2 regions of the Pseudomonas sp. GT1P32 genome follow, and region 1 is predicted to be linked to the other one. Evidence: riboswitches for the same ligand, from Rfam matches in the RefSeq annotation. Region 1 holds a riboswitch; the other holds the start of a gene.
What was found. A riboswitch is a leader RNA that binds a small molecule or an ion and turns the genes downstream of it on or off. The one in region 1 is predicted to bind cobalamin.
Positions count from the first base shown of each region.

Region 2: it holds a riboswitch for cobalamin, as region 1 does, so the genes downstream of both, cobW (cobalamin biosynthesis protein CobW) here and cobO (cob(I)yrinic acid a,c-diamide adenosyltransferase) in region 1, are expected to answer to the same signal.

Region 1 covers NZ_CM142704.1:2,544,820-2,553,312, forward strand. Annotated here, with positions in the region: gene ACYZUC_RS11635 (cobyrinate a,c-diamide synthase) at 1-1,271, opposite strand, end outside; gene cobO (cob(I)yrinic acid a,c-diamide adenosyltransferase) at 1,268-1,879, opposite strand; cobalamin riboswitch at 1,961-2,195, opposite strand; gene ACYZUC_RS11645 (hypothetical protein) at 2,350-2,934, shown strand; gene ACYZUC_RS11650 (PQQ-dependent sugar dehydrogenase) at 3,003-4,316, shown strand; gene ACYZUC_RS11655 (O-methyltransferase) at 4,443-5,096, opposite strand; gene ACYZUC_RS11660 (C40 family peptidase) at 5,112-5,648, opposite strand; gene ACYZUC_RS11665 (C40 family peptidase) at 5,869-6,495, opposite strand; gene hda (DnaA regulatory inactivator Hda) at 6,709-7,413, opposite strand; gene ACYZUC_RS11675 (AI-2E family transporter) at 7,644-8,493, opposite strand, start outside.
Region 2 covers NZ_CM142704.1:1,463,042-1,471,534, reverse strand. Annotated here, with positions in the region: gene ACYZUC_RS06640 (fatty acid cis/trans isomerase) at 1-1,212, shown strand, start outside; gene nfuA (Fe-S biogenesis protein NfuA) at 1,413-1,997, shown strand; gene cobM (precorrin-4 C(11)-methyltransferase) at 2,157-2,903, opposite strand; gene ACYZUC_RS06625 (cobalamin biosynthesis protein) at 2,974-3,399, opposite strand; gene ACYZUC_RS06620 (CbtA family protein) at 3,396-4,100, opposite strand; gene ACYZUC_RS06615 (CbtB domain-containing protein) at 4,112-4,306, opposite strand; cobalamin riboswitch at 4,427-4,654, opposite strand; cobalamin riboswitch at 4,833-5,044, shown strand; gene cobW (cobalamin biosynthesis protein CobW) at 5,141-6,208, shown strand; gene cobN (cobaltochelatase subunit CobN) at 6,212-8,493, shown strand, end outside.

The sequences.
Region 1 (8,493 bases):
GCAGTCGGATTCGACGGAAAATAAAAATGCACGTAAGAAGCGGTCATCCGCCCCTCACGATAAACCGCCTCCGCCCCGCGTCCGCCATTCGGGCTCAGGCCGCGAGCAATCGGCTCCAGCTCGGTGCTGGTCAACGAATGGTGATAGGTGTGCCCGCGCAGCGAACCTTCCGGCAAGTCAACCGCCTGCAACGCCAGCGCCGCCAATCGTTTCTGCATCACTGCATCACCGGTCAGCAAACCAACCAGCTCCGCCCGCGTGCCTTCGACATCGGTCAACGAATCGAGCAAATACAACATGCCGCCACACTCGGCCAGCAACGGCTTACCCGCCGCGTGATGAGCGCGGATGGCGTTGAGCATTTGAGTATTCCGAGACAGCGCCACATGGTGCAATTCCGGGTAGCCGCCCGGCAGATAGAGACTGTCAGCCTCCGGCAATTGCGTGTCGCGGATCGGCGAGAAGAATGACAATTCGGCGCCCATGGCCCGGAGCAAATCCAGGCTCGCGCCGTAGGTGAAAGCGAACGCCTCATCACGGGCCACGGCGATTCGGACACCGGCCAGCAACGGCTCGGCGGCATTCACTTCTGGAGCGGCGAATTCCACAGGCGGCGGCAGCGTAACGTCGCAGCTGTTGGCCAGCGATTCGGCCGCAGCATCGAGGCGCAGGTCGAGGTCGTTCAGCTCGCTGGCTTGCACCAGACCAAGATGCCGGCTCGGCAGCTCGATCCCGGTTTCCCGGGACAACGCGCCGTACCAACGCAAGCCTTCCGTGAGGCTGCCTTCAAGCAATTGCGCATGGCGCAAGGTGCCCACGCGGTTTGCCAGCACGCCGGCGAACGGCAAGTCCGGCTGATACTTCGCCAGCCCCAACGCCAGCGCACCAAAGGTCTGCGCCATCGCCGTGCCGTCGATCACCCCGAGCACCGGCACACCGAAGTGCCGCGCCAGATCGGCGCTGGACGGCGTGCCGTCGAACAGGCCCATGACACCTTCGATCAGGATCAGATCCGCTTCACCGGCGGCTTCCCACAACAATCGACGACTTTCCTCCTCGCCGACCATCCACATGTCCAGTTGATACACCGGCGCACCGCTGGCACGTTCGAGAATCATCGGGTCGAGAAAGTCCGGGCCGCATTTGAACACGCGCACCTTGCGTCCCTGATTGCGATGCAAACGGGCCAGCGCGGCGGTGACGGTGGTCTTGCCCTGACCGGAGGCCGGCGCGGCAATCAAGACCGCCGGGCAATGACGTGGTTGATTCACAGCTCGACGCCTTTTTGCGCTTTGATCCCGGCCTGGAAGGCGTGCTTGATGACGCCCATTTCAGTGACGGTGTCGGCCAGTTCGATCATTTCCGGCTTGGCGCCGCGACCCGTGACGACCACGTGTTGCATCGGCGGACGCGCCTGCAAGTCGCTGAGCACCTGATCGAGGTCGAGGTAGCCGTGCTTGAGGGCGATGTTCAGTTCATCGAGCACCACCAGGCCGATCGACGGATCGCGCAACAGTTCGCGGGACACTTCCCACGCGGCTTCGGCGGCGGCGATGTCACGCTGGCGGTCCTGGGTTTCCCAGGTAAAGCCCTCGCCCATCACATGAAAACGCACCTGCTCCGGGAAGCGGCGGAAGAACAACTCTTCGCCCGTGCTGCTGCGCCCCTTGATGAACTGCACCACGCCGCACTGCATGCCGTGGCCCATCGAGCGGGCGAGCATGCCGAAGGCCGAGCTGCTTTTGCCCTTGCCGTTGCCGGTCAGCACCAGCAGCAGGCCGCATTCATTCGGGGAATTGGCGATGCGTTCGTCGATCACGGCTTTTTTGCGCAGCATGCGCGCCAGATGGCGTTCGTCACGATCGGGAGTATCAGTCATGGGGGAGCTCTCCGTTGAGGCTGGATAACGGCGGGCAGGCACAAGAATAGACGGCAAGAAGCCTGGCATCGCCCACCGTGATGCCGCTGAATGGATCAGGCCGGTCTCCGGGCTCATGAGCGGCGTTTCGCCTGACTGCGCGCCTTCCCATATCGACATTCGACACAGTGGCTCAAGGCGCAGCCTTCACTCATTTACCGTTGCGGGGGCAGCGCCGGGATCGTGGTTGTTCATGGGTTGAACGAGCGCACTCACCGGCTTCCCTGTTTCACTCTGTCGACCGACGCCACAGAGCACCTGAAACAAGCCGCGAAGGTTAGAGGGTTGGGGGTGGAGCGTCAATTAAAGCCGGGAGACCGTCGGGCGAATAACTGCCGTCGATCAATAAAATGACGCCAATCTTGTGCCACACTCCTAGCAGTGATATCAAAGCGCCACAACCTGACAACACAATAACAAGGGTGAGCCACATGCAAGGCATGACCATCAGCAATCCGAAGCTGGAATTCCTGCGCCCGGTGCTGGAGCGCTGGTTTGACTGTATCGACCGCTACAACGCGGTGCGCGGCGATAACGACACGCCTTACTGGTACGACGAAAAAGCCAACCTCGGCTTGCTCTCGGCTGCCGCGTGGATGGCGGAAATGGTCACGCTGCAGAACACACCCACCCGCAAACAAAACGAGGAAGGCGAACGCAACGCCCGCGCCGACCTGTTCATCGCCTCCAGTGAGGAGCGCGCCTACCTTCAAGCCACGCAACGCTGGCCACGGGTCAACAGCTTGAACCTGACCCAGGCCCTGGCCGATATCACCAGCGACGCCAAGCGCATCAGCTACGCCAGCGACCTCAAACTCGGCTGCCTGTTCGTCGCTCCACAAAAGGCCCAGCACGGCGCCACGCCGGAAGAACTCCAGGACATGGTCGACGACCTGCAAAAGGAACACACCTGCGCGGTCGCCTGGTATTTCCCCTACGCCTACCGCAAGTTGCGCAACGAAGCGGGCAACTATCATCCCGGCATCGCCGTACTGTTCAAGGAAGCAAGCGGCTGACCGGTTGAACCATCGCGGGTTTGCACTTCTCTATTGATCAGGTCACTGCATTTATAGGGAAGATCAGCATGCACAAGCCCCGGCTCGTTCTCGTCATCGCCCTCACAGGAGGGCTCGCCGCCTGCGGCGAGACCTCCACCCTGAAAGTCTCCGACGGCACCGGCCCGTCCCCTCGACTGCCAGAACCGAACAAGACCCTGATCCCGACAGTGAACATCGCCCCGGCAATCGGCTGGCCGAACGGCGCAAAACCCACAGCGGCAGCGGGAACGCAAGTGGCGGCATTTGCTGAAAACCTCGATCACCCGCGTTGGTTGTACGTGCTGCCGAATGGCGACGTGCTCGTCGCCGAAACCAATGCGCCGCCCAAACCCGATGATGGCAAAGGCGTTAGAGGCTGGGTCATGAAGAAAGTCATGGGGCGCGCTGGTGCCGGCGTCCCGAGCCCGAACCGCATCACGTTGCTGCGAGACAAGGACCACGACGGCATCGCCGAAACCCGCACAGTGTTTCTGGAAAACCTCAATTCGCCCTTCGGCATGACGCTGGTCGGTAATGACCTGTATGTCGCCGACACGGACCGCTTGCTGCGATTTCACTACGAGGACGGCGCCACGGCCATCAAGTCGCCGCCGATCAAAGTGGTTGATCTGCCGGGTGGCACGCTGAATCACCACTGGACGAAAAACGTCATCGCCAGCAAAGACGGCAGCAAGCTGTACGTCACGGTGGGCTCCAATAGCAACGTCGCCGAAAACGGCATGGATCAGGAAGAAGGTCGCGCGGCAATCTGGGAAGTGGATCGCGCCACCGGCAACCATCGGATTTTCGCCTCGGGGATTCGCAATCCAAATGGTTTGGCCTGGGAGCCGCACAGTGGCGCGCTCTGGACAGCCGTCAACGAGCGGGATGAAATCGGCAGCGACCTGGTGCCGGACTACATCACTTCGGTGAAGGACGGCGGGTTCTACGGCTGGCCTTACAGCTATTACGGCCAGCACATCGACATTCGCGTCGAGCCACAAAACCCGGACCTGGTGGCCAAGGCCATTGCTCCGGACTACGCGGTCGGCCCGCATACCGCCTCACTGGGCCTGACGTTCGCTGAAGGCAACAGACTGCCAGCGCAATTCAAGGAAGGCGCGTTCATTGGCCAGCATGGTTCATGGAACCGCAAGCCGCACAGTGGTTACAAAGTGATTTTTGTGCCGTTCAATGCTGGCAAACCGAACGGTAAACCGATTGACGTGCTCACGGGCTTCCTCAATGACGAGGAAAAAGCCATGGGCCGGCCGGTGGGTGTGGTGATTGATCAGCAGGGGGATTTGCTGGTGGCGGATGATGTGGGGAATAAGGTGTGGCGGGTGTCGGCAGTTAAGTAACCGGCATACACATAACCAATGTGGGAGCGGGCTTGCTCGCGAAAGCGGTGTGTCATTCGATTTAAATTTGACTGACACACCGCTTTCGCGAGCAAGCCCGCTCCCACAGTTGATTGGTGTCAGGGTTTATCGCTTGCGGCAGAGGGTCAATCCATCGCCCAGCGGCAACAGCGACAGATCCACACGCGAGTCATCCTTCAAGGCGCGATTGAGCGCCTGAATAGCGCGGGTGTCTGCGCTTTCGGGATTCGGCTCCAGCACCCGCCCACTCCACAGGGTGTTATCGAACACCGCCAGACCACCGACGCGCAGCAGACGCAACGCGTGCTCCAGGTAGGCCGGATAGTTGGCCTTGTCGGCATCAATGAAAATAAAATCGAATTGCCCGGGTTGATCCAGCCCAGCCAGGGTTTCCAGCGCGGGCGCCAGGCGCAGGTCAATTCGTTCGGCAACGCCCGCGTCCTTCCAGTAACGGAGCGCCGTGGCGTTGTAGTCGCCGGGGATATCACAGCAAATCAGCGAACCGTCATCCGGCAATGCCGCCGCCATGCACAACGCGCTGTAACCGGTGAAGGTGCCGACTTCCAGCAAGCGCCTCGCGCCGGTGAGTTTTACCAGCAATGCGAGGAACTGCCCCTGCTCCGGCGCCACCTGCCAGCGCGCCATCGGCAGCGCCTGGGTTTCATCGCGCAAACGCTTGAGCGGCGGCGTTTCCCTAAGGGAAACGTCGAGCAGGTATTGATACAGGGAATCGTCGAGATTGAGTGTGCGGGCGGTCATGACGACCTCTGCGAACTAGGGGTTACGCGCCAAATGCTCGGGTTGCAGAACACGCTTGGCGCTCAGGTAAGCTTTCTGCCAATACGCCTTGGACAAGCTGTCGAGCTTCACCGTGCCGCCAGTGGCTGGCGCATGGACGAAACGGCCTTCGCCAACGTAGATCCCGGCATGACTGACCTGGGAGCCGCCATTGGTGGCGAAGAAAACCAGGTCGCCGGTTTGCAAGCCTTCCTTGCCGACATTGGCTGCCTGCATGCTGATCATCTCGCGCGTGGTGCGCGGCAGGGAAATGCCCGTCACGTCACGGTAGACATAACCGATCAGGCCACTGCAATCGAACCCGGAATCTGGCGTATTGCCGCCCCAACGATAAGGCGTGCCCACGAGGCCCAAGGCGCGAAACAACACGTCTTCCGCCTCAGGCGAAAAGGGTTGCGCGGAGCCGAAGACAATGGGTGCGCGAACCACCGGCGCAGGTGGCGGTGTGCGGCTGGCGCAAGCACTAAGCAGCGCTGCGAAGAACATGAGTGCGAGGCGGGCCGACATCGTCATAAGCAGAACATCCTGATCTGGCTGCGGCTTTTTCCACCGGAAGGGCAGAAAAGAAAACCGCCTGCGCAGGACGCAGGCGGTTTGCCATCAATAATAGATCAGGATTCTAGCGGGTACGCGGCAAACTTCAAGTAAGACTTTAAGTTCGCCTTACAAACTGTCCGCCTACTCTGTTGCAGAGAGGCCGTTGCCGCCACTGATGTGGCGACAGGCTGGACAATTACTTGCGTGCCGTGACCACAGTCGGGGCCATCGCGAGTGCGCGCTTGGCTTCGATGAAGGTCTTGCTCCAGTAGCTGTCGCCCAGACTATCGACCCGGACACCACCGCTTTTGCGGCTGCTGGAGTGGATGAACTGGTTGTCACCCAGGTAGATCCCGGCGTGACTGACACGACCGCGGCGACCATTGGTGGCGAAGAACAGCAGATCGCCCGGCTTGAGCGCGCTACGGGAAACCAGTGGCGCGTCAACGTTGATCATTTCGCGAGTGGAGCGCGGCAGGTTCATGCCGGCCTCTTCACGAAACAGATAACCGATGAAGCCGCTGCAATCGAAGCCAGCCTCGGAGGTGCCGCCGAAACGGTAACGGGTACCGATCAGGGACATGCCACGCTCGAGGATGCTGTCGGCCAGAACCGGAAGCTGATAGGACTTGCCGTCGGCGAAGTCTGCCAGTTCTTTATCGGTGGCCAGCTCTTCCTGGAAAAGAACGGAAGAAGATTGCGCGGTAACTGAATTTTTAACCTGCTGTTGTTGCTCTTGCTGGGACACTGGAGAGTGAGCAGCGCAACCGAACAACAGGGTGACGAGTGCGAGAGGCACGAGGGGTGCGAAGCGATTTAGCATGGGCACGACCGTGGCTGATAGTTGTAAAGAAGCCGAGACTATGCCCGCTATCAACCTCATTTGCAAATTCAATCGAACTTTATGTGACTTCTTGGTTTCGCGTTTACATCTAAGCGCTTAAGCCCCATTTAGACGCTCGCGCAGCCTGCCCCGTGCAGGAAAGCGGATTTTGTGGCGCCTGAAATATGCCGCAACCCCTGAAAAACCTGGGCCTTACCAGCCTAACGTTTCTTTCAGGAACGGAATGGTCAGCTTGCGCTGAGCTTGAAGGGAGGCCTGATCGAGACGCTCAAGCAGCTCGAACAGCGCGCTCATGCTGCGAGTACCGCGAGTCAAAATAAAATGCCCGACTTCGTCGGTCAGGTGCAGGCCGCGACGGGATGCACGCAGTTGCAAGGCACGCAATTTGTCTTCGTCGGACAGCGGACGCATCTGGAAGATCAGCGCCAGGGTCAGACGGGATTTCAGGTCCGCCAGCTTCACCGGCAACTCACGCGGCGAGGTCGATGCTGCAATCAGCAAGCGCCGACCGCTGTCACGCAGGCGATTGAACAGATGGAATAACGCCTCTTCCCAATCCGCGCGCCCGGCAACCGCTTGCAAGTCGTCGAGGCAGACCAGTTCGTATTGTTCGAGGTTGTCGAGGATTTCGATACCGCGATCCAGCAGCTCGGCCAACGGCAGGTACACCGCCGGCTCCCCCAACTGTTCAAAGCGCAGACAGGCCGCCTGCAGCAGATGCGTACGCCCTACCCCGTCCTTGCCCCAGAGATAAATCAGGCTTTCGGTCCAGCCGGCGTCGGCTTCGCAAAGCCGCTCGACATAGCCGAGTGCAGCGGCATTGGCGCCTGGGTAGTAATTGATAAAGGTAGCGTCATCACGCAGACGCACACCTAGGGGCAGCTGAATCGGTTTCATGCTGACTGAACAGTTCCAAAGGAACCGTTAGTGGCCTCTGTGTAAAGTTTGCGAAGTTTATACCCGTGACGCTGACCGCACAATGCGACAGACCATAAGCAAAATCAAAGGTTTGCGTTATCGCACCGGTTTTATGACAGTTTCTTTGGCGGCGCATGTGACAGCCGCGCAAGGGATACGGGCCAGCCTGGCACTGAACCAGGCCGCCCGTGACGGACCATCAGCGAACCTTACAGCTCAGGTTCATCGATGCCACTGTAGATATCAGAATCTTTATACAAATCATGAACATGGCGCACAAGAACCATGATCACCGCCGCTACCGGGAGCGCCAGCAGCACGCCGGTAAAACCGAACAGCTCACCGCCGGCCAGAATCGCGAAGATCACCGCCACCGGATGCAGGCCGATCCGGTCGCCCACCAGCAACGGCGTCAGCACCATGCCTTCCAGCGCCTGGCCGACCATGAACACCACAACGATGCCAATCATCGGGTACAGGTCGCCACCAAACTGGAACAGACCGGCAATCAACGCCGCGCCAATCCCGATGACAAACCCCATGTACGGCACAATCGCGGCCAGGCCGGCGATCATCCCGATCAGCAACCCCAGCTCGAGCCCGACCAGCATCAGGCCCGCCGAATAGATCACACCCAACGCCACCATGACCAGCAATTGCCCGCGTACGAACGCCCCCAGCACTTCATGGCATTCGCCGGCCAGAATCACGACGCGCTCTTCACGAGCGCGGGGTAACAGGCTGCGGATCTTGGCCATCATCACGTCCCAGTCCCGCAGCAGGTAAAAGCTCACCACCGGGATCAGCACCAGATTGGCCAGCCAACCGATCAACGCAAGGCCGGAAGCGGTCGCCTGACTCAACACGATGCCGACAATGTCGGTGGTCTGGCCCATGTGCTCGCTGATCGCCGCTTTGAGTTTGTCGAATTTCCAGAAACCATCCGATAACCCGAACTTCGATTGCGCCCACGGCAATGCAGTGTGCTGCAACCAGTCGAGCATCTGTGGCGCCAGCTCATACAAGCGAAACAACTGCTTGGCGAGCATCGGCACCAGC
Region 2 (8,493 bases), 1.1 Mb from region 1:
TGCCGTGGGCAGATCGCCACGGATGTGATTCGCGATAACTTCTGGGCGCTGTTCCAGGCGCCGGAACATGATCTCTACATCATCGACCCGATCTACCGCGGCCAGGCCACGCCATTGCTGGCCATGCCGGGGCAGAACGACGATGTCGGCAGCGTGCTGAGCCTGTGGCATGACTACCGCGACAAACGTAACGAGTATGAAGTGCTGCGCCGCGACAACTACGCCGACGCGCCCGCGCCGAGCTGGTCGACTTTATGGGCCGGCAACGACAACGCGCTGCTGACCATCTTCCGGCATTTCGACAGCGCCTCGGTGAACAAGGGCCTGATCGGCGATGTACCGCAAACGATGTGGCTGTTCGATTTCCCGTTGCTGGAGCGCACGTATTATCAGTTGGCGGTCAACTTCGATGTGTACGGCAACGTTTCCCATCAAGCGCAGACGCGCCTGTATTTCGACCTGATCCGTAATGGCGCCGAGCAGAATTTCCTGCGCCTGATGCCCGCCGATTCACGCGACGACTACCTCGACGACTGGTACCAGAGCAGCGGCAAATTCAAGATGTGGCTGGATTACGAGTCCATCGACAACGACAAGCCGACGGCACTGAACCTCGACGAAAAAGACCCGAAACGCGACTTTTCCATGCAACTGTTGGCCCGTTACGGCGAGCTCAATGCCAAGCCCGATCCGATCAATCGCTGCGACGGGGCCTATTGCTCGCGGCCGAACATCGACCCGGATTTGCAGAGTGCCGAGCAGGCCTTGAGTCGCCTGACCTCACGGCCCGCCGCCGGGTTGAAGGTCATTGATCAACTGCCGGAAGCGACGATGCTGCGTATCGAAGCCGCGAGCGGCAAACGCGAGGTTTATAGCCTGTTGCGCAACCGCGCGCACAGCAACGTCGCATTCCTGCTCGGTGAGTCGCTGCGTTATCAGCCGGGGCTCGACACGCTGACCATTTTTCCGGGTGTGCTCAGCACCTATCCGAACTTCATGTTCAATATTCCCGCCGATCAGGTGCCAGCCTTTGTCGAGGCGATGGAAAACGCCAAGGATGCCAATCGCTTCGAGAAAATCGTCGAGCGCTGGGGGATTCGCCGCAGTCATCCGCAATTCTGGTTCTATTTCCACGACCTGAGCCAGTACGTCCACGAAACCGACCCGGTGGAAGAGGGCGTGCTGGACATGAACCGCTACGAAAACCTCTGAATCCCCCTATCTAACGTAGGAGCGAAGCTTGCTCGCGAAGGTGTGTCAGGCGACATGTATGTAGCTGATACACCTTCGCGAGCAAGCTTCGCTCCTACATTAGGCAGAGGTATTGTCGTAATCTTTCCCGACAAAAACACTAGGACTTTGTGCGGCGCGATGATTGGCGTAAACTGCGCCCAAGCCTGCGAGGAGTTTCCATGACCGCTATTACCATTACCGACGCCGCCCACGATTACCTGGCTGATCTGCTCTCCAAGCAGAACACCCCGGGCATCGGCATCCGCGTCTTCATCACCCAGCCTGGCACCCAGTACGCCGAAACCTGCATTGCTTATTGCAAGCCGGGCGAAGAAAAACCTGAAGACACCGCGCTGGGGCTGAAAAGCTTCACTGCTTACATCGATTCGTTCAGCGAAGCTTTCCTGGACGATGCGGTTGTCGACTACGCCACCGACCGCATGGGCGGCCAGCTGACCATCAAGGCGCCAAACGCCAAAGTCCCGATGGTCAACGCCGACAGCCCGATCAACGAGCGCATCAACTATTACCTGCAAACCGAGATCAACCCGGGGCTCGCGAGCCACGGCGGTCAGGTCAGCCTGATCGATGTGGTCGATGATGGCATCGCCGTGTTGAAGTTCGGCGGCGGTTGCCAGGGCTGCGGCCAGGCAGACGTCACCCTGCGTGAAGGCATCGAGCGCACCTTGCTCGAGCGCATTCCCGAGCTCAAGGGTGTTCGTGACGTGACTGACCACACGCAGAAAGAAAACGCCTACTACTAAGGTGTTCGCTGCGACATGAAAAACGGCGCCCCGTGAGCGCCGTTTTTTTATGCGTTAGATTCGTTGGCCCTTTCGCGAGCAAGCCCGCTCCCACATTGGACCGCGTTCTCATGTTGAACTCGGTCCAATGTGGGAGCGGGCTTGCTCGCGAAGAGGCCGCTATGGCCGATACAAATGCGCATGTCCGGCGCGATACAGCGATGACTCACTGAACTGATCACTGCCCAACACCCGACCCACCAGAATCAACGCCGTGCGCCGAAACCCCTTCGCCTCAACCTTCCCGGCAATGTCCGCAATCGTCCCCACCACCCAATCCTGATCCGGCCAGGTCGCCCGATGAATCACCGCGATCGGGCAGTCCGCGCCGTAATGCGGCAGCAATTCAGCCAGGATCTTCTCCAGGTGATTCACCCCCAAATGAATGGCCATGGTCGCCCCATGCTGCGCCAGGCTGCCCAGCTCTTCACCGGCCGGCATCGCGGTCTTGTCGGCGTAGCGAGTCAGGATCACGCTTTGTGACACGTCCGGCAACGTCAGCTCCGCGCCCAACAGCGCCGCACACGCCGCCGTCGCGGTAACACCGGGAATGATTTCAAACGCAATATCGAGTTCGCGCAGGTAACGAATCTGCTCGCCAATCGCGCCATAAAGACTCGGATCGCCGGAATGCACCCGCGCCACATCCTGGCCGTTGGCATGGGCGATTTTGATCAGCTCGATGATCTGTTCCAGGTGCAGTTCGGCGCTGTTGACCACCTGTTCGGCGTTGTGGCCTTCCAGTACGGCGGCGGGCACCAGTGAGCCGGCGTAGATGATCACCGGGCAGCTGCGAATCAGCCGCTGGCCTTTGACGGTGATCAGTTCCGGGTCGCCGGGACCTGCGCCAATGAAATAGACGGTCATCGTCGTTTCCTGTCAAAAAAGGGGCTGGGCAAGGCTTCAGATGAAGATTGCTCATGATCGAAGGCGAGGATTATCGGGGATTTTGCGCAGCGCAGGCCAATGCCAGGGTCGCCTGGGCATATTTTTGTCGGGAAATCAGCAGTTTTGCCGGCGCCTGGGCCAGTTGTTCGGCAAGGGCGAGGGCGGCGCTTTCTGCTACGCCGTAGCAGCCGGTGCGCTCAAAAGCGATGTCCGAATGGTGGCTGAGTCGCGGTTTGTAATCTTTCAGTTGTTCACTGCTGAAGTACTTCAACGGCAGTTCGAGTTGTTTGGCAAGCTCGATCAGGCCCGGTTCGTCGCGCTTCAGGTCGATGCTGGCCAACGCCGTGATCTGCTGAAGTCCGATTTGATGCGCCTGTAACGCCTGATCGAGTAACGCCCGAAGCGTGCTGACGGGGCAGCCGCGCTGGCAGCCCAGGCCGACCACTAACGTCGGCGCTGTGCTGGTGTCGGTCATGCGTGGTATTGACCATCGCTTTTGCGGCGGAACAACCAGGCGCTGATCAGGCCCAGGGCCAGCCAGAATCCGAGGTTGGTCAGCTGCGAAGCGATTTTGAATTGCGCTTCCAGGGCTTCCGGCGCGAGCATCGAGTGCACTTCCGGTTGTGGTGCGCCGATCACGTGAGGGACGGCGAGAATCGCCACGCCCAGGATCTTCATCAGCCAATGACGGCTGAAAGCGATCAGCGCGATGCCGACGGCGGTGGACGCTGCCGTGCCGATCCACCAGATTTGCCGTTGTGCCAGGTCAGCTGCTGCCGTGCCCGGCAGTTCCGGCGGCAGGCCGAGGGTCGGTGCCAGCACGAAAGTGGCGTAACCGGCCAGGCCCCAGAGCAGACCCTGCGAGGTTTTGGTCGGCGAGCGCAGCGTGTAGAGGCCCGCGAGCATCAGGGCGAAACCGACAGCCACCACCAGGTTGCCGCCAGTCGTCGACAGCACGCGCTGCCAGCCGTCTTCCGGCTCCCAGGCTTCGGCATCGTGGGTGTGAGCGGCGGCACCGGCGGCGTGTTCATGAACTTCAACAACGGCCGGCTCGGATTTTTCGTAAGTCTCGGCCTGCAGAATCAGCGGAGCGACCCAGAAGCTTTGCAGCAGGGTCAGCAACAGAGCGGCCAGCAGCCCTGTGAAACCTGCGGTTTGCGCAATACGCTTGATCATGTCGGCAGGTCTCAATGGCACGGGAAGGCGGAGCTGTGACGGGTATCGTGCGCAGCGTTGTGCACCGCTTCGATGTGCGAGAAACCGGCGAAATACACCAGGCACGCGCCAAGGATCGATGCGCAGACGGCAGCGGTCAGGCGTTGAGCCAGGGTGGTCGTGGTGGTGCTGGCGGATGTGTGGCCGGTGCTGCTGATGATCGACATGGCGCTTCCCTCTGGTCTGTCAGCGGGTGGATAGAGCGCATGGAAGACCCCTGCGAATCGGGCTCGCAGAGATTCAAACAGCGCCCGCCCGCCGCGGGTTTGTTATTCAGTGAACGTAATCGTCACTTTGTGTTGCGGGCCGGTCTCCGGGCTCACGAGGGGTTTTGGCGTCAGCCGAAACCTGCAAGCGTCACCTTCCCATGCCGAACTGCTGGCACAGTGGATCTGACGCTTCGCTCGCTTACCGTTGCGGGGGCAGCACCGGACTGACATGGCTTTGAGTAAAGCACATGAATCACCGGTTTCCCGTTTCACCCTGTGAAGGGCACCCGTAACTAGGTGTGTAGGAGAGCATGGGCGGGGGTTGGGCGTCAATTGGCAAGGGTTCTCAACTTGGAACCGAGTCGCTCCCTTCGCGGGCAAGCCTCGCTCCTACAGGAAACACCGCCAACCTGTAGGAGCGAGGCTTGCCCGCGAAGGCGTCCTGGTGGACGCCACAAGACATTGACCCGCCCCCACACCATGCGTAGCCTTGCGCATTCGAGGTTCTTCGGCGTTTGCCGGAGCTAAGAAGGGAACGCGGTCGATGCCGCGGCTGCCCCCGCAACTGTGAACGGTGATGTTCGCTGCCACGCCACTGCAAACCTGTCCAACGGGTTCGCGGGAAGGCGCAGCCAACGCCAGTCTCGCGACAGGCACACCGTCAGCCAGGAGACCTGCCTCGACACGAATTCTCACTACAACCGGGCGGGGTGATCCGGTGGCGAACTCTTCCGCGCGCCTGTCGCTGCGGTCGTCGTCCCGTATGCCCGCCACCTTGCCAAAGGGCATCCGATGAAAACACTGGCCAAACTTCCCGTCACCATCGTTACCGGCTTCCTCGGCTCGGGCAAAACCACCTTGCTGCGGCACATGCTCGATAACGCGCAGGGCCGTCGCATCGCGGTGATCGTCAACGAGTTCGGCGAGCTGGGCATCGACGGCGAAATCCTCAAGCAGTGCTCCATCGGTTGCACCGAAGAAGAAGCCAACGGCCGCGTCTACGAACTGGCCAACGGCTGCCTGTGCTGCACCGTCCAGGAAGAATTCTTCCCGGTGATGCGCGAACTGGTCGCCCGTCGCGGCGACCTCGATCACATCCTGATCGAAACTTCGGGTCTGGCCCTGCCAAAACCTTTGGTCCAGGCCTTCCAGTGGCCGGAAATCCGCAGCGCCTGCACGGTTGACGCGGTGATCACCGTGGTCGACAGCCCGGCCGTGGCGGCCGGCACGTTCGCCGCGTTCCCGGACCAAGTGGATGCCCAGCGCAAACTTGACCCGAACCTGGATCACGAATCGCCGCTGCACGAGCTGTTCGCCGACCAACTGGCCAGCGCCGACCTGGTGATTCTCAACAAGGCCGACCTGATCAGCGCCGAAGACCTGGCCCGCGTACGCCTGGAAGTCGCCGAAGAACTGCCGCCCGCCGTCAAAGTCATCGAAGCCAGCAGCGGTCGCCTGCCACTGGATGTGCTGATCGGCCTCGGCGCCGGCTCCGAAGAACACATCGACAGCCGTCATAGCCACCACGATCATCACCACGACGGCGATGACCATGACGACCACGATCACGACGCGTTCGACTCCATTTCCATCGAACTGCCACAGGCCGACGAAAGCCTGCTGATGGACGCGCTGACGCAACTGGTGGTCAAGCACGGCATCCTGCGGGTCAAGGGTTTCGCGGCGATCCCGAACAAGCCGATGCGCCTGTTGATCCAGGGCGTGGGCACGCGCTTCGACAAGCATTTCGACCGTCAGTGGGGCGTCGACGAAGCGCGCACCACGCGTCTGGTGCTGATCGGCCAGGCGCTCGACGCCGCGCAACTCGAAGCGCAACTGCGCGCCGCGCTCAGCGTTTAACCCATGCACCTGCTCAGGACCCAGCCCGGCGGTTTCGTCTCGGATGACAACATTGCCGACCTTGGACAAACCCCTGCCGAGCTGGTGATCCTGTGCAGCGGCGATTCCAGCCTCGCGCTGCTCGCCGAAGCCGCGCAACAGTTGCCGGACGATTACCCGAGCGTGCGTCTGGCCAACCCGATGCAGGTGCAGAACCACGCCTCGGTCGATTTGTATGTCGACGAAGTGCTGCGCCACGCCAAGGTGATTCTGATCTCGCTGCACGGCGGCATTGCGTATTGGCGCTACGGCGTCGAGCGGTTGGTCGAGCTCTCACAGCGCGGCGTGCAGCTGATTCTGGTGCCCGGCGATGATCGCCCCGACCCGGAACTCAGCGACCTGAGCACGGTGGTTGCCGAAGACCGCGACCGGCTTTGGCATTACTTGCGTCAGGGCGGCATGGCCAACGCGCTCGATCTGTTTCGCTGCCTCGCCACTCGTTGGCTGGAGCGCGACTACAAGTGGGCCGAACCGCAAACCCTGCCACGCACAGCGATTTACCACCCACAAAAAAGCCCCGTCGAACTGAAAGACTGGCAAGCCGACTGGCAGGCCGATCAACCGGTGGCGGCGGTGCTGTTTTACCGCTCGCATTTGCAGGCGGCGAACACCGCGTTCATTGATGTTTTCTGCCAGCGTTTGCAAGCGGCGGGGTTGAATCCCTTGCCGATTGCCGTGGCCAGTCTCAAAGAACCCGGCTGCCTCTTGGTGGTCGAGGACTGGCTGGATGAAGTCGAAGCCTCGGTGATTCTCAACACCACCGGTTTCGCCCAATCCAGCCCCGAAGCGCCGCACTTGCGACCGTTTCGACGCAACATCCCGGTGATCCAGGCCATCTGCGCCCAGGACAACGAACCCGGTTGGCGTGCCAGCGAACAAGGCCTCGGCCCGCGGGATCTGGCGATGCACATCGCGCTGCCGGAGCTGGACGGGCGGATCATCAGTCGCCCGATCAGCTTCAAGGACCTGGCGTGGCGCAGCGAGCGCAGTCAGTCCGACGTGGTGTGCTACCGACCACAACCGGAACGCATGGACTTTGTGGCCGAACTGGCGCGGCGCTGGATCGAACTGGCGCGGGTGCCAAACAGCGAGAAACGCATCGCCCTGATCCTCGCCAACTACCCGACCCGCGACGGGCGCATCGGCAACGGCGTGGGCCTCGACACACCCGCCGCTGCACTGAATATTCTGCGTGCGCTGCATCAAGAAGGTTACCCGCTGCCGGCCGAACTGCCGGGCAGCGGCACCGAACTGATCCAGCAATTGCTCGGCGGCGTCAGCAATGACCTCGACACCCTCGATCAGCGCCCGTGCCAGCAAAGCCTCGCGCTGGATGATTACAACCTGATGTTCAACGCCTTGCCCGAGGCTAATCGCCAGGCAGTGCTGGAACGTTGGGGCACCGCGCAAAACGATCCGATGTTCCGTGACGGGCGAATGATGATCGCCGGCCTGCGTTTCGGCCTGACCTTCGTCGGCATTCAACCGGCGCGCGGTTATCAGGTGGACCCGAGCGCGGTCTATCACGACCCGGACCTGGTGCCGCCTCATGGTTATCTGGCCTTCTATTTCTGGTTGCGCAACACCTACGGCGCCCACGGCGTGATCCACGTCGGCAAGCATGGCAACCTCGAATGGCTGCCGGGCAAAGGCGTCGGACTGTCCGAGCATTGCTGGCCGGACGCATTGCTCGGGCCACTGCCGAACATCTATCCGTTCATCGTCAACGATCCGGGCGAGGGCGCCCAGGCCAAGCGCCGCACGCAAGCGGTGATCATCGATCACCTGATGCCACCGCTGACCCGCGCCGAAACCTACGGCCCGCTACGAAACCTCGAACTGCTCGCCGACGAGTATTACGAAGCGCAATTGCTTGACCCACGCCGCGCCCGTGAGTTGCAGCGCGACATTCTGCAATTGGTGCGCGACACGCACATCGACCGTGAACTGCAACTGGACGAGAAGCTCGACAGCGACGCCGATGCAGCGATCTGGCTGCCGCGTCTGGACACGTATTTGTGCGATCTGAAGGAGTCGCAGATCCGCGATGGCTTGCACATCTTTGGCGAATCGCCGACCGGGCGTCTGCGCATCGACACCTTGTTGGCTTTGTTGCGGATTCCACGCGGCGATGGCCGTGGTGCGCAGTCGAGTCTGCTGCGGGCGTTGGCCAAGGCGTTTGGGTTGGGCTTTGATCCGCTGGATTGCGCGTTGGCCGAGCCTTGGATCGGGCCACGACCGGATGC